Regions from separate parts of the Enterobacter sp. 6722112 genome, predicted to be linked through region 1. Evidence: predicted binding sites of a transcription regulator. Region 1 holds the regulator's gene; the other holds the start of a gene.
The links. The regulator Fur, encoded in region 1, represses iron uptake genes when iron is present. The targets are predictions, from matches to a motif close to ATAATAATGAGAACNACTATCAA.
Positions count from the first base shown of each region.

Region 2: exbB (tol-pal system-associated acyl-CoA thioesterase) is a predicted target of Fur. The motif match lies at 1,415-1,437, and genes of this name have one in related genera.

Region 1 is NZ_JBZWGR010000007.1:1,104,056-1,108,484, forward strand. Features, by position in the region: gene glnS (glutamine--tRNA ligase) at 1-266, shown strand, start outside; gene chiP (chitoporin ChiP) at 713-2,110, shown strand; gene chiQ (ChiQ/YbfN family lipoprotein) at 2,158-2,484, shown strand; gene fur (ferric iron uptake transcriptional regulator) at 2,627-3,073, opposite strand; gene fldA (flavodoxin FldA) at 3,365-3,895, opposite strand; gene ybfE (LexA regulated protein) at 4,051-4,338, opposite strand.
Region 2 is NZ_JBZWGR010000007.1:3,547,455-3,551,883, reverse strand. Features, by position in the region: gene metC (cystathionine beta-lyase) at 60-1,247, opposite strand; gene exbB (tol-pal system-associated acyl-CoA thioesterase) at 1,499-2,230, shown strand; gene exbD (TonB system transport protein ExbD) at 2,235-2,660, shown strand; gene AC4OVU_RS18410 (hypothetical protein) at 2,741-3,166, opposite strand; gene AC4OVU_RS18405 (hypothetical protein) at 3,168-3,572, opposite strand; gene AC4OVU_RS18400 (ESA_00282 family adhesion-associated protein) at 3,676-4,179, shown strand; gene AC4OVU_RS18395 (TIGR00645 family protein) at 4,223-4,429, shown strand, end outside.

The DNA of each region.
Region 1 (4,429 bases):
CGGTTGAGATCCGTCTCTACGATCGTCTGTTCAGCGTACCTAACCCAGGCGCTGCGGAGGACTTCCTGGCGGTTATCAACCCTGAGTCGCTGATTATCAAGCAGGGGTATGCCGAGCCGTCTCTGAAAGCCGCTGAAGCCGGTAAAGCGTTCCAGTTTGAACGTGAGGGTTACTTCTGCCTGGACAGCCGTTACAGCACGGCGGAAAAACCGGTATTTAACCGTACCGTCGGTCTGCGTGATACCTGGACTAAGATCGGCGAATAATCACGCTGGCATGGTCAATGAGAAACAAACGCCGCATAATGCGGCGTTTTTTTATTTAACGATCATGTCGTTAAGCATCGGGATGATGAATTAAAGCCAACATTCCAGGTCAATGTGGTGCTACTTATTTTATTTAAAAAAGTTTGTTGTTTTCCAAAAACAGAAACGCTGAAAAATATATTCACAATATCAATGTTACTTACTGAAAATTAGCGTATTCCCCCGCCAGTACTTGCTTCCCGGTAAATGTTACAAAGCACTACGAAATATGTGCTCTTCGTCATAATCCTGACTTTTGCCTGATTAAAAGCATTGATAATTCGCGTCGCGAAAAATAACCTAAAGACGGTAGTTAATTCGAGGGTATTTCTGACTACCCCTGACCACTTGGTCTTTTCTGTTTTTCGCCGTTTAAGGCGTTTTAATTCGTCAAAGAGGAATAATCTATGCGTACGTTCAGTGGCAAACGTAGTGCGCTGGCGCTGGCTATCGCCGGTGTGACAGCAATGTCGGGCCTGGTGGTTGCGCCAGAGGCAAAAGCAGCAGGTTTCATCGAAGATTCCACCCTCACGGGCGGTATTTATTACTGGCAGCGTGAGCGTGACCGTAAAGACGTCACTGAAGATAAATACAAAACCAACCTTTCTCACTCGACCTGGAACGCTAACCTTGATTTCCAGTCGGGATATGCCGCCGATATGTTCGGGATCGATATTGCAGCGTTCACCGCAATTGAAATGGCCGAAAATGGCGACAGCGGCCATCCGAACGAAATTGCGTTCTCCTCCAGCAATAAAGCCTACGACGAAGACTGGTCCGGCGATAAAAGCGGAATCAGCCTGTATAAAGCGGCTGCAAAATTCAAATATGGTCCGGTCTGGGCGCGTGGAGGTTATATCCAGCCAACCGGCCAGACGCTGTTAGCACCGCACTGGAGCTTTATGCCAGGTACCTATCAGGGTGCGGAAGCCGGTGCTAATTTTGACTACGGCGATGCGGGGGCGTTGAGCTTCTCCTATATGTGGACCAACGAGTACAAAGCGCCGTGGCACATTGAGATGGACAAGTTCTATCAGAATGATAAAAAAACCAAAGTTGATTATCTCCACTCGCTGGGGGCGAAGTACGACTTCAAAAACGATCTGGTGCTGGAAGCTGCTTTTGGTCAGGCTGAAGGCTATATCGATCAGTACTTTGCTAAAGCCAGCTACAAATTTGATATCGCGGGTAGCCCGCTGAGCACCAGCTATCAGTTCTACGGTACGCGCGACAAAGTCAGTGATGGCAGCGTAAATGATATCTATGACGGCACCGCGTGGTTACAGGCGTTGACCTTCGGCTACAAGGTAGGTCAGGTTGATTTACGTCTGGAGGGAACATGGGTCAAGGCAGAAGGGCAGCAGGGCTACTTCCTGCAACGTATGACGCCAACCTACGCCTCTTCCAATGGTCGTCTGGATATCTGGTGGGATAACCGCTCTGACTTCAACGCCGACGGCGAAAAGGCGGTCTTCTTCGGCGCAATGTATGACCTGAAGAACTGGAACCTGCCTGGCTGGGCAGTGGGTGCGTCCTACGCGTACGCCTGGGACGCGAAGCCAGCAGATATGGCTACGCCAGACGCCTACTACGATCCGAATTACCGTCTGAAAGAGTCTTCATACAGTCTGGATGCGATTTACACCCTTCAGGAGGGCCGTGCGAAAGGCACGATGTTCAAACTGCACTTCACCCAGTATGACAACCACTCCGATATCCCGAGCTACGCGGGCGGTTACGGCAACATCTTCCAGGATGAACGTGACGTGAAATTCATGGTCATTGCGCCATTCACAATCTTCTGATGAATACGCAGGCGGGCGAAATCCCGCCTGCATGGAGACTGCATATGATGAAAAAAATGGTAATCGTTGCGCTGCTGGCATCGGGGCTGGTGGCGTGTGCGCAGGATCAGGCGCAGAAAGAAGACTCCCGTCTGAAGGAGGCGTATAGCGCCTGCATCAATACAGCACAAGGATCGCCAGAGAAGATTGAAGCCTGCCAGAGCGTGCTGAATGTGCTGAAAAAAGAGAAAGCGCATGAGCAGTTTGCGACGCAGGAAAATGTTCGCGTGATGGATTACCAGGCCTGTATCCAGGCGCGGAAAAGCGGTAACGATCAGGAAGTGGCGAAGCGTTGCGATAAGATCTGGGACGAGATTCGCAATAACAATAAATAAGTTGCTTTATGCCCGGTGGCGCTGCGCTTACCGGGCCTACAACGGTGTCACAGCCCGTAGGCCCGGTAAGCGCAGCGCCACCGGACTTTTTTCAGGCAAAAAAAAGCCAACCTTACGGCTGGCTCAGAGTATGAACACGATATTATTTCGCGTCGTGCGCGTGGTCGTCTTCGCGGCAATCGCCTTCAGCGCAGTGACCGTACAGGTACAGGCTGTGGTTGGTCAGGCGGATGCCATGACGGGCGGCGATTTCACGCTGGCGTGATTCAATGGAATCATCGCTAAATTCAATGACCTTGCCACAGTCGAGGCAGATCAGGTGATCGTGGTGATGCTGCTGAGTCAGCTCGAACACGGATTTACCGCCTTCGAAATTATGACGAGTAACAATGCCCGCGTCATCAAACTGGTTCAGCACACGATAGACGGTTGCCAGCCCAATCTCTTCACCCATATCGATAAGACGCTTATAAAGGTCTTCCGCACTGACATGGTGATTGTCTGGCCCCTGAAGCACTTCAAGGATTTTTAACCGAGGAAGCGTTACTTTCAGGCCAGCTTTCTTTAATGCGGTATTGTTGTCAGTCATGCGGAATCTGTCCTGTTGCTAAACGATTCACTTCAAAAGAAGAAGTGACAGAAAATGCACTTGGGATAATGCGTCTCATTATAGAACTGCCATGGCTAAATGAAAACTGCAAGTCTCAAGCAAAGTATGCTTATAAAAACGTGGTATCACCAACAAACTTGTTCGATGGCACCCACTTTTTACCAGGGGGATATTGTACAGGTCTGGGCGAAAAAGTTAAAAGTTTGTAGCAATTAATTTAATCGGTTTTACCTGGAAAACGGGCGCAACCGGAGTTGCGCCGCAGGGATATCAGGCGTTAAGGATATCGTCCAGGTTCAGCTCTTCACGAACCTGCTTAACCCATTTTTCTACACGCTCAGCGGTCAGCTCTGGCTGACGGTCTTCATCAATGGCCAGGCCAACGAAGTGATCGTCATCTGCCAGACCTTTGGACGCTTCGAAATGGTAACCCGCCGTTGGCCAGTGACCGACGATCGCCGCACCGCGTGGCTCAATGATGTCGCGAATAGTGCCCAGCGCATCACAGAAATACTCAGCATAGTCTTCCTGATCGCCACAGCCAAACAGGGCAACCAGCTTGCCGTTGAAGTCTACTTCTTCCAGCGTCGGGAAGAAATCGTCCCAGTCACACTGTGCTTCACCGTAGTACCAGGTCGGGATGCCCAGCAGCAGGATGTCATAGCCCTCGAGATCTTCTTTGCTGCTCTTGGCGATGTCATGCACATCAGCAACGTCTTTACCGAGCTGTTTTTGAATGTTTTTTGCGATATTTTCAGTATTGCCGGTATCACTGCCAAAGAAAATGCCGATGATTGCCATGAGTAAAATAACCTCTTGAAACTTAATGGTATGGTGGCGCAAATTGTCCACGGATAAGGGCAATAATAGCAGAACAGGCAACCCTGCGGAAACAGCTATCACGCAGGACTGCACTCTGTGCTACATGAAAAAGGTAATATTGGGGATTTTCTGACTCACGCCTTGCCGCGTAACGTCTCAAGCTGGGCGATCAGCATCTCTTCGATCAGTTCGCTGCGGCTGATGTTGCGCGCGTCAGCTAACTCGTTAAGCGCATCGACGGCATCGGCATTCAGCTTCAGTTCGACACGCTTAAGCCCACGATTTTTATCGCGTTTAAGCTGGTTGCGTTTATTGATACGCAGCTGTTCATCGCGCGAAAGCGGATTCGTTTTCGGTCGTCCCGGTCGACGCTCATTCGCGAACAGATCTAGTGTCGTACGGTCCGTTTGTTCTTTGGCCATGATTCTGAGACTTCGGGGGAAACACGCCGCCCTGCTAATGCCCGGGCGATAAGCGCGCCATCATACATCACCCAAATCCACACGCCAACGA
Region 2 (4,429 bases), 2.4 Mb from region 1:
AGACTTTTCTGCTTGCGGTGTTCAGAATAGCGTCCGGGGAGTACATTTCAGCCAGCACTTTACACGATGCGCTCAAATCCTGCCGATAAATCCGCAATTAAATCGTCCACATTTTCCAGCCCGATATGCAGGCGGATTAAGGTCCCCTCGAAGTCCACCTCGCCGCCCGGGCGCAGGGCCGCAATCTGCTCCGGCTGGTTGGGCAGGATCAGCGATTCAAACCCACCCCATGAATAGGCCATGCTGAAGAGGGTAAAGTTATCCAGATAGCTTGCCAGTTCGGCGTCATTCAGGCGCTTTTTAAGAACAAATGAGAACAACCCGCTGCTGCCCGTAAAGTCACGTTGCCAGTATTCGTGGCCCTTGCTGCCCGGCAGCGCCGGATGGTTAACGCGCTCCACCTGCGGATGCAGCGCCAGCCACTGTGCAATTTGCAGGCTGCTTTCGTGATGCTGACGCAAACGCACACCGAGCGTACGGATGCCCCGGCTGGTCATGTAGGCGGTATCGGCATCCACCATCTGGCCCATCAGGTAGGCGTTTTCACGCAATTGATCCCAGCAGCGGGCGTTAGACACCGCCGTACCGATCATGCCGTCGGAATGGCCAATCAGGTATTTGGTCGCCGCCTGAATGGAGATATCGATGTCAAATTCCAGGGCTTTAAACAGCACACCTGCCGCCCAGGTGTTGTCGATCATGATGATCGCTTCCGGCGCTATGCTGCGCACCGCCTTCACGATGGCCGGGACGTCATGCACTTCCATGGTGATGGAACCGGGAGATTCCAGGAACACAACGCGCGTGTTGGGCTGAATAAGCGCGGCAATACCGGCCCCAATCAGCGGATCGAACCAGCTGGTGGTGACGCCGAGCTTGCTGAGTATTTTGGTGCAGAAGTCCTGGCTTGGCTCGTAGGCGGTATTGGTCATCAGGACGTGGTCACCCTGTTCCACAAACGCCAGAATGGTATTGGCGACCGCCGCCGCGCCGCACGGGAACAGCGCGCAGCCCGCGCCGCCCTCCAGTTCACACATGGCTTCCTGCAACGAGAAATGGGTTAACGTGCCACGACGACCGTAAAACAGCCCGCCCTTCGCGCGATTACGCGTAGCGATTTTTTTATCTTCAACGGTATCAAACACCAGCGAGGAGGCGCGCTGGATCACGCTGTTGACCGAGCCCTGCGTGTATTTCTTACTGCGTCCTGCCTGCACCAGCGTGGTCTCAAGCTGCTTTTTAGTCATGTTCGCTAACCCTATTTTTATACGTCTGGACGTCCAGACTACCACGATTGTCAGAATGTGCATCCGGATGCTTATCGAATAAGCAGAAAATATTATCAAAAATTCGCATAAGAAATTTTTACTGCGTAAGCGCAAGGAAAGTGAGCGAAAATTACGGCACTATGTAAATACTAATGAGAACTACTATCAATTCGACGACGTTTTGATATTATTACGTTCAGATTTTGTGATTTGCGTCCTGGAGATACAGAGTGGGTAATAATTTGATGCAGACGGATCTCTCCGTTTGGGGCATGTATCAACATGCTGACATCGTAGTTAAGATTGTGATGATCGGCCTGATTCTGGCGTCCGTGATCACCTGGGCTATCTTCTTCAGCAAGAGCGCCGAACTTCTTTCACAAAAACGCCGCCTCAAGCGTGAGCAGAAGCAGCTGGCGGAAGCCCGCTCTCTGGATCAGGCTTCTGATATCACCTCATCCTTCCATGCGAAAAGCCTGACTACCCTGTTAGTGAACGAAGCGCAGAACGAGCTGGAACTCTCCGCAGGCAGTGAAGATAACGAAGGCATTAAAGAGCGTACCGGCTTCCGTCTGGAGCGTCGCGTTGCGGCCGTGGGTCGTCATATGGGCCGCGGTAACGGCTACCTGGCGACTATCGGCGCCATCTCCCCGTTCGTCGGCCTGTTCGGTACCGTCTGGGGCATCATGAACAGCTTTATCGGTATCGCCCAGACGCAGACCACTAACCTTGCGGTCGTGGCGCCGGGTATCGCAGAAGCGCTGCTGGCCACGGCTATCGGTCTGGTTGCCGCTATCCCGGCGGTTGTTATCTATAACATCTTCGCGCGCATGATTGGCAGTTACAAAGCCACACTGGGTGACGTTGCCGCGCAGGTTCTGCTGCTGCAAAGCCGCGATCTGGACCTGAACGCCAGCGCCGTTAAACCGGTACATGCGGCGTCCAAACTGCGCGTAGGTTGATTGTATGGCAATGCGTCTTAATGAAAATCTGGACGATAACGGTGAAATGCATGAGATCAACGTGACGCCGTTTATCGACGTGATGCTGGTTCTGCTGATTATCTTTATGGTTGCCGCACCGCTGGCGACGGTGGACGTGAAGGTGAATCTGCCTGCGTCCTCCAGCCAGCCGCAGCCGCGTCCGGAAAAACCTATCTACCTGTCCGTGAAGGCCGATAAGTCCATGTTCCTGGGCAACGATCCGGTAACGGATGCCTCGGTTATTCCGGCGCTGGACCAGCTGACCGGCGGCAAGAAAGACACCACCGTTTTCTTCCGCGCGGATAAAACCGTCGATTATGAAACCATGATGAAGGTAATGGACACGCTGCATCAGGCGGGATACCTGAAGATTGGTCTGGTCGGCGAAGAGAAAGCGGCCGCGAAGTAAAACGAAGGCTTTTGCCGCCTTCCCTGCCGGGTGGCGGCGTCGCCTTACCCGGCCTGCATTCCGCAACAATCATTGTTGACTCACACTGAAGGCGCCGTCGGCGCCTCTTCATCAAGCGCTACACAGGTCACGTTTGAAGTTCGGTAATGACCTTCCGAGAGTTTACGGGTCAGGCGCAGGGTGGCTGTCTCGCGTGCCAGCAGGTACTGATAGTTCGCCTCCAGTCGCCCGAGGATCTTCTCTTTAAGCTCAGGGCGCTGTTCAATAATGGCGTTCATCACCGCGCCGTAAATCTCCTCCTTGGCCTGCAAGGCGTAAATCTCCCGACGATTCTGCCATTTCAGGCGCACCAGCGTGGCCGGAATCGAAACCAAATCCTGCGTAATTCGCGTCATCTCGTCATTTTTTATCTTTTTCAGGGCGTCGAGATTCTGCTTTAAGATAAATTCATCGCTTTTCTTATCATCTAAAGTCAAATAAACGTTATTACCGCTGTCATCATTCACGTTAATCTTCCCCCAGGTTATAAAAAATGGGATTGTTTTTTTCACGCGTAATTAAATTAAGCCAAATTTCATTGCCGGCCTCATTTATTTGCTGCGTTTTCTCGGTCATTATTTGACTTAGCGTCTGGGCATCTATTTCCCCTTCGGCCTGTAAATCATTTAGTAGATGAACTAAGGCTTCAATCTTGATGGCGCGAAATAAACGCTCTTTTAAATGGCGATCGTGCTCTTCCAGCACCATATTACGGGATTTGCCGGTGCGTGAAACACCAATTAATATGTCGGCTTCATAGTCGGAGAGTTTTCTTTTTCCTTGAGTGAAATTCGCCTCTTTATCTGCTTCCGTCGAAGGCTGTTCCACAGGCGTAATGTGGTACTTTGCCGGGACAAGATTGTCGGGCAGCATTTTAATTTCCTTTAATTTCAAAAAAGGTGGGGGTGGAAAAAGGGTGAGATTCGTTGACAATAACATGAGGCAATTTTAAAATAAAAAAAAATGGAGCCTACCCATGAACAGCATTTTCTTTACGGTCATAACGTTACTATTACTGACCGCTGGCGTGCTTTTATTGATGCAAGAGTTAAATAAACCGAAAGCGTCAAAAGACGTCAGTGAACCGCCGCAGCCTGAATTGATGTCGAAAGAGGAGGGGGAAGATCATTTCTCCGTATTGATGAACGCCGTGACGCCGGTCTGGTACTGGCGGGTAAATCACGAATATATCGATTTTCTCCATGCGACAATTAAGCGAATGAAAATGGCTGAAATTAATGATACGCCCGGCCTGTTCGACGCGCAGCGCCGTTGTAGCGACCTTAATTCGGCGGTTTATAAATATTACGACAATATCAAAAAGCGCTGTCTGAATGGCGAGAAGGTGTCGTACTCCGATTTAGACGTATTAAATCTGCGCCAGTGTTTTCGCGAGTTTAGCCTGGAAGCCTACCCGGAACTGGTCGCGCTGGTCTGGCCGGAGTATGCGCGTCCGGATGTGGATCCCAACGAGGTATAGTTGAGATATACTGAGCGCTGGTTTCGTTTGCAGACAGGATTTTATGGAACGCTTCTTTGAAAACGCAATGTATGCCTCTCGCTGGCTGCTCGCACCCGTCTATTTTGGTCTCTCCCTGGCGCTGGTCGCCCTGACGATCAAGTTCTTCCAGGAGATATTTCATGTCCTGCCAAACATTTTCTCCGTGGCAGAAGCCGATTTGATTCTGGTTCTGCTGTCGCTGGTGGATATGACGCTGGTGGGGGGATTA